Regions from separate parts of the Streptomyces sp. NPDC001515 genome, predicted to be linked through region 1. Evidence: riboswitches for the same ligand, from Rfam matches in the RefSeq annotation. Region 1 holds a riboswitch; the other holds the start of a gene.

What was found. A riboswitch is a leader RNA that binds a small molecule or an ion and turns the genes downstream of it on or off. The one in region 1 is predicted to bind glycine.
Region 2: it holds a riboswitch for glycine, as region 1 does, so the genes downstream of both, gcvT (glycine cleavage system aminomethyltransferase GcvT) here and gcvP (aminomethyl-transferring glycine dehydrogenase) in region 1, are expected to answer to the same signal.

What each region holds. Positions count from the first base shown of each region.
Region 1 is NZ_JBSFHN010000068.1:9,452-12,874, reverse strand. It holds gene gcvP (aminomethyl-transferring glycine dehydrogenase) at 1-1,842, opposite strand, end outside; glycine riboswitch at 2,036-2,133, opposite strand; gene ACWCXC_RS37040 (PRC-barrel domain-containing protein) at 2,247-2,615, shown strand; gene ACWCXC_RS37035 (DNA polymerase IV) at 2,540-3,423, opposite strand, start outside.
Region 2 is NZ_JBSFHN010000015.1:92,641-96,063, forward strand. It holds gene gcvH (glycine cleavage system protein GcvH) at 1-329, opposite strand, end outside; gene gcvT (glycine cleavage system aminomethyltransferase GcvT) at 432-1,547, opposite strand; glycine riboswitch at 1,690-1,781, opposite strand; gene ACWCXC_RS17725 (AAA family ATPase) at 1,951-2,637, shown strand; gene ACWCXC_RS17730 (enhanced serine sensitivity protein SseB) at 2,756-3,423, shown strand, end outside.

The DNA of each region.
Region 1 (3,423 bases):
CACGGCGCTCGCGGCGTTGGTGCCGTGGGCGGAGGACGGGATCAGGCAGACGGTCCGGTTCTCGTCACCGTTGGCGCGGTGGTACGCGCGGACGGCGAGCAGCCCGGCGAACTCGCCCTGCGAACCCGCGTTGGGCTGGAGGGAGACCGCGTCGTAACCGGTGACCTCGGCCAGGCGCTCCTCCAGCTCGTGGATGAGCGTCAGGAAGCCCTCCGCCTGCTCGGCCGGGGCGAACGGGTGCAGCGCGCCGAACTCGGGCCAGGTGATGGACTCCATCTCGGCCGTCGCGTTCAGCTTCATGGTGCAGGAGCCGAGCGGGATCATGCCGCGGTCCAGCGCGTAGTCCTTGTCGGCGAGGCGGCGCAGGTAGCGCAGCATCGCGGTCTCGGAGCGGTGCTGGTGGAAGACCGGGTGGGTCAGGACCGGGTCGTCGCGCAGCAGCCCCTCGGGCAGCGCGTCGGCGGTCGTGGCGTCCAGCGCCTCGATGTCCGCCTCGACGCCGAAGGCGGCCCAGACGGACTCGACCAGCGCGCGGGTGGTGGTCTCGTCGCAGGCGAGGGAGACGGTGTCGGCGTCGACGAGGCGCAGGTTCACCCCGCGGGCTCGGGCGCCCTCGACGACCGCGGCGGCCCCGCCCGGGACGCGGACGGTGAGCGTGTCGAAGTGGGCGTCACCGACCACCTCGACGCCGCCGTCGCGCAGGCCCTGGGCCAGGATCGCGGCGTAGCGGTGGGTGCGCCGTGCGATGGTGCGCAGCCCGTCGGGGCCGTGGTAGACGGCGTACATGCCGGCCATGACCGCGAGCAGCACCTGCGCGGTGCAGATGTTGCTGGTGGCCTTCTCGCGGCGGATGTGCTGCTCACGGGTCTGGAGCGCCAGCCGGTAGGCCTTGTTGCCGTCCGCGTCCACGGAGACGCCGACGAGGCGGCCCGGAAGGCTGCGGGCGAACTTCTCGCGGACGGCCATGTAGCCGGCGTGCGGTCCGCCGAAGCCCATCGGGACGCCGAAGCGCTGCGTGGTGCCGACGGCGATGTCCGCGCCCAGCTCGCCGGGCGAGGTGAGCAGGGTGAGCGCCAGCAGGTCGGCGGCCACGGTGACGATCGCGCCCAGCTCGTGGGCCCGCTCGATGAGGGGGCGCAGATCGCGTACGGCTCCGGAGGCGCCGGGGTACTGCAGGAGGACGCCGAAGACGCCTCGCTCGGCGACGTCGGCGGGGATCCCGTCGCTGAGGTCCGCGACGACGACCTCGACACCCGTGGGCTCGGCGCGGGTCCGGATGACGGCCACGGACTGCGGCAGGGTGTCGGCGTCGACCAGGAAGACGCCCTGCTTGACCTTGCCGACGCGCCGGGCCAGCGCCATGGCCTCGGCGGCGGCGGTGCCCTCGTCCAGCAGCGAGGCGCCGGAGGTGGGCAGCCCGGTGAGGTCGGCGACCATCGTCTGGAAGTTCAGGAGGGCTTCGAGGCGGCCCTGCGAGATCTCGGGCTGGTACGGCGTGTACGCGGTGTACCAGGCGGGGTTCTCCATCACGTTGCGGAGGATCACCGGCGGGGTGAAGGTGCCGTAGTAGCCGAGCCCGATCATGGGGGCCAGCACCTGGTTGCGGTCCGCGAGGGCGCGCAGCTCGGCCAGGACCTCGGCCTCGGTGCGGGCGTCCGGCAGGGCCAGCGCCTCGGCGCTCTTGATCACGTCGGGCACCGCGGCCGCGGTCAGCTCGTCGAGCGAGCCGTAACCGACCTGGGCGAGCATCTTCGCCTGGGCCTCGGCATCGGGACCGATGTGGCGCTGCTCGAACGGGATTCCCTGTTCCAGCTGGGCGAGCGAAGGGCGACGGGGGGTCATGATGGAGGCCTCCTGGTCTGTCACGACCTGCGAGGGGCACCACGGCGCGGGGTGCCCGAACGGCCTCCCCCTCTGTCATCTCAACCTGAGAGCTTCACCGGTGCCTGCGGGGCGCACCGGTTTTCACCGTCGGTGAGGGAGGGGCCCGGCGCGGCCGAAGCCGTACGGAACCCGCCCTGCTTTCCAGAGTGACCTCGTCCGTGCGGTACGGGGGCCTGAGAGATTCCGGGGAGGATTTGCTCCTTCGGCGCCCTCCGGAGGGCTTCCGGAGGACTCTCCCGCACGGGGTCAGCAGCCGTCTCAAGCCTACCAGCGGGGTTCCCGGCTCCCTTCCCGAGTGGCCGAGACCACGATTGTGGACTTCTGTAGTGCCTGTGGAGCAGCCACGACCAGTGGGAGGGACCGTGCAGACCGACATCGATCCGCGCAGCCTGATCGGCCGCAAGGCGTTCGACCGCAAGGGCACCAAGATCGGAACGGTGGACGAGGTGTACCTCGACGACGCCACCGGTGTGCCGGAGTGGGCGGCCGTCCGCACCGGGCTGTTCAGCCGGGACGCCTTCGTCCCTCTGGAACCCAGCGAGCTGGTCGACGACACGCTGCGCGTCCCCTTCGACCGCGCCCTGATCAAGGACGCCCCCGACTTCGGGGTGGGCCGGCACCTCTCGCCGGAGCAGGAGCTCCAGCTCTACCGCCACTACGGTCTGGACTCGGCGCCCGACGCGGGCGGCCCCGACCGCGACTTCGGCAGGCTGGCCGGCCACGAGGAGTAGTCCGCCGGATCGCTCACGAGCGGCAGCGGTTCGGCCGGGCGCAGCTGCGGGTCGTCGATCCGGAACGTCCGCACCCGGCCCGGCTCCGATTCCGGTTCCTCGAAGCGCACCGTGACCCGGCCGACCCCGCTCCCCTGCACCCAGCCGTGTCCGTACTCCTCGTGGTGCACGTCGTGGCCGGCCGGCCAGCGCCGCGCGGCCCGCTGCTCGGCGCTCTCCTCCGGCTCCCCACCCTCCGGGCCGCGACGGCCGTCCCCGGCGTCCCCCGGGGCGCCCTCGGGCCCGTGCGCCCCGGCAGCCTCGGCCGCCGCGGCCCCGGCTGCGGCCTCGGCGGCCGCCGCGCGCTCTCCGGCCGCCTGCGCGAAGAGGTCTTCCTGGGTGAAGTCCGCCAGTCCGGTGACCCCGACGCCGAGCAGCCGTACGCCCCCGGTGGTGTCCACGCCCTCCAGGAGCCTCGCCGCGGCCTCCCTGACCACCGTGGGGTCGTCGGTGGGCCCCCGGAGCGTCTCGGAGCGGGTCAGCGTGGAGAAGTCGTAGCGCCGCACCTTCAGTACCACCGTGCGTCCCGAGCGCCCCGCGCCCTTCAGCCGGTGGACGCAGCGGTCGGCGAGCCGTTCGACCTCGGTCCTGATCCGGACCCGGTCGTGCAGATCCGCGTCGAAGGTGTCCTCGACGGAAACCGACTTGGCGTCCCGTTCGGCGACGACGGGCCGGTCGTCGCGGCCCAGGGCCATGTGGTGCAACGCGGTGCCGTGCGCCTTGCCCAGCAGCCGTACGAGCTCCGCCTCACCGGCCTCGGCCAGGTCGT
Region 2 (3,423 bases), on a different contig from region 1:
GGCTCCTCCGCGACGCGCACCTTGAACAGCCAGCCGCCCTCGAACGGAGCGGAGTTCACCAGCGAGGGGTCGTCCACGACGTCCTGGTTCGCCGCGGTGACCTCACCGGTCACCGGCGAGTACAGGTCGCTGACGGACTTGGTCGACTCCAGCTCGCCGCAGGTCTCGCCCGCGGTCACCGTGTCACCGACCGCGGGGAGCTGGGCGTAGACGACGTCGCCGAGCGCGTTGGCGGCGTACTCGGTGATGCCGATCGTCGCCACACCGTCCTCGACGGCCGACAGCCACTCGTGCTCCTTGCTGTACCGCAGCTGCTGGGGGTTGCTCATGACCTGAATTCTCCTGTACGCGGGGGAGTGCTGATGGACGGTGGTCTTACGGTGTGAGACAGGACTGCGTCACGTCGCGCGGGGGTCCTGCGCCCCACGGTGCTACGCGCGCCGCTTGTAGAACGGCAGCGCCACGACCTCGTACGGCTCGTGGCTGCCCCGGATGTCGACGGCGACGCCCTCGGTGCCCGGCTCGGCGTACGCCGCGTCGACGTACGCCATGGCGATCGGCTTGCCCAGGGTGGGGGAGGGGGCGCCCGAGGTGACCTCGCCGACGACCTCACCGTTCGCGACGACGGAGAACCCGGCGCGCGGGACCCGCCGGCCCTCGGCGACCAGGCCGACGAGCTTGCGCGGCGGCGCGGTCTCGGCGCGTCCGGCGGCGGCCTCCAGCGCCTTGCGGCCGACGAAGTCGCCCTCCTTCTCGAACTTCACGACCCGGCCGAGACCGGCGTCGAACGGGGTCAGCGCGGTGGTCAGCTCGTGCCCGTACAGCGGCATGCCGGCCTCCAGGCGCAGCGTGTCGCGGCAGGAGAGCCCGCACGGGATCAGGCCGCGCGAGGCACCGGCCTCGGTGAGGGCCTTCCACAGCTCCTCGGCGTGCTCCGGCGCGACGAACAGCTCGAAGCCGTCCTCGCCGGTGTAGCCGGTGCGGGCGATCAGCGCGGGCACCCCGGCGACCGTGCCGGGCAGCCCGGCGTAGTACTTCAGCCCGTCCAGGTCGGCGTCGGTGAGCGAGGCCAGGATGGCGGGGGACTCGGGCCCCTGGACGGCGAGCAGCGCGTACGCGTCGCGGTCGTCGCGCACCTCGGCGTCGAAACCGGCGGCGCGCTCGGTGAGGGTGTCGAGCACCAGCTGGGCGTTGCCGGCGTTGGCGACGACCATGTACGCGGTCTCGCCGAGCCGGTAGACGATCAGGTCGTCCAGGATGCCGCCGTCCTCGGCGCAGATCATCGTGTAGCGGGCGCGGCCCGTGGAGACGGTGCCGATGTTGCCGACGAGCGCGTAGTTCAGCAGGTCGACGGCCTGGGGGCCGGTGACCGTGATCTCGCCCATGTGGGAGAGGTCGAAGAGCCCGGCCTTCGTGCGGACGGCGTTGTGCTCGTCGCGCTCACTGGCGTAGCGCAGCGGCATGTCCCAGCCGGCGAAGTCGGTCATGGTGGCGCCCAGCGAACGATGCAGGGCATCGAGGGCGGTGAGGCGGGGGGCGGTGCTCATGGATGAAGGCTCCCAGGGCATGACGGCGAGGACGATCCCTCCCCATCTGTCATCGGAACCTGAGAGGTTCGCCGAGAGCCCCCGAGGGGGTTCGGCTTGCACCTTGGGTGGGGCCGCCGGGCGGCCCGCTTTTCAGATCTGCCTCATCCACGCGGTACGGGGCCTGAGAGATTCAAGGGAGGAACTTGCTCCTTCGGCGCCCGGCTCGGGCCGGGACTCTCCCGCGCGGATTCGAGCGGCCTTTATGCAGTTGACCCGGTCATCATCGCACGGGGTGCGGGAGAGTGGGGTGCGGGGACCGGAAGCGGCTCCGCGGGGGTTCCGGCGGGTCGGACGGTTGTGCCGCATTACCTTTTCTTTACACTTCATGGGCAGGTGAGGGTCGGCCGACAGGGGGAGGGCGATGACATCGCAGCGGTACGCGACGACCGCGGGGGTCGCGGGCGACGCGCTTCCCGCCCAGCCGGGCGCTCCGGCCAGGGAGGCGGTGGGTCCGCGCGCGCCCGTCGTCCGGGACCTGCGGGCCCGTGCCGGGCGCGGCCCGCGCGCCCTGCACTTCGCGGCGGGCGACGTGGTGGTGGTCTCCGGGCTGCCCGGCAGCGGGAAGTCCACGCTCATCGCGCGCACGGTCGAGGTCCGCGCGGTCGACTCCCAGGACACCCGGGACCGCTGGGCGGCCCGGCTGCCCGCCTTATGTCCGTACGCCCTCTACCGCCCGCTGGTCCGCGTCGCCCACTACTGGGGGCTCTGGCGCGTGCTGCGCTCCGGCGTCTCCGTCGTGGTCCACGACTGCGGCACCCAGTCCTGGGTGCGGACCCTGCTGGCCCGCCATGCGCGACGGCGCGGCCGGACCCTGCACCTGGTGCTGCTGGACGTCACCGAGGAGACGGCCCGGCGGGGCCAGCACGACCGCGGCCGGGGCGTCTCCGGCTACGCCTTCGCCCGCCACCGCAGGGCCGTGGGGCGGCTGCTGCGGGAGACCGCCTCGGGTCTGCTGCCGCGCGGCTGCGCCTCGGCGGTCCTGCTCGACCGGGGGGCGGCGGACCTGCTGACCCGGATCTCCTTCGCAGACGCACAGACCGCGGAGTGACCGCGGACCGTCCGAGTGCTGGACGGTCCGCCGCCGGGATCCGGATCCGGCCGTACGGCGATAATCTCTAGCCGCGAGAGAGTGCGTACCCGGCGGCACGGGGTGAGAGAGGGACACAGTGGACATTCCGGCACCGGCCCGGCCCGATTCGCAGGGCGGATGGCCGGCCAACGAGCTCGAAGAGGTGCTGGGCGCCTCGCTCGGCAGCCCGGAGGCGGGCGGCCGGCTGGTCGAGGTGCTCGGGCGCAGCCAGGTCTGGGTGCCGCTGCCCAATGGCGGCGGACCGGACTCCGGCGCCCTCGACCTGCCCACGCTGGAGATCGAGGGCGCGCCCTACGTCCCGGTCTTCAGCTCCGAGCAGCAGTTCCTCACCTGCGTCGGCCCGCACATGTCGTTCACCGTGGCCCCCGCCCGCGACTTCGCCCGTGGACTGCCCCCGCAGCTGGGCATCGCCGTCAATCCGGGCGGCGTCGTCGGCATGCCGCTGCCCCCGCCCGCCGTGGCCGAACTCTGCCGGGCCGGGCGCACCGCGCTCGACGGACCCGCCGCCGGCGGCCGGGTCCGGCTGTTCGAACCGGACTGGCAGGAGGAGCCCGTCGACTTCCTCGCCGCGGCGGCCGGGGAGTTCCAGGAGAGCGGCGTCGTGCGCTCCGCCCGCCGCGCCCTGGCCAGCATCGAGGGCGGCGACCCGGTCCTCTTCGTCGGCGTCGAGTTCTCCACCTGGGACGGGGCCGGACGCAACGCCCCCATGGACGCCCTGGGCCGCGCACTGGGCCGGGTCGAGGT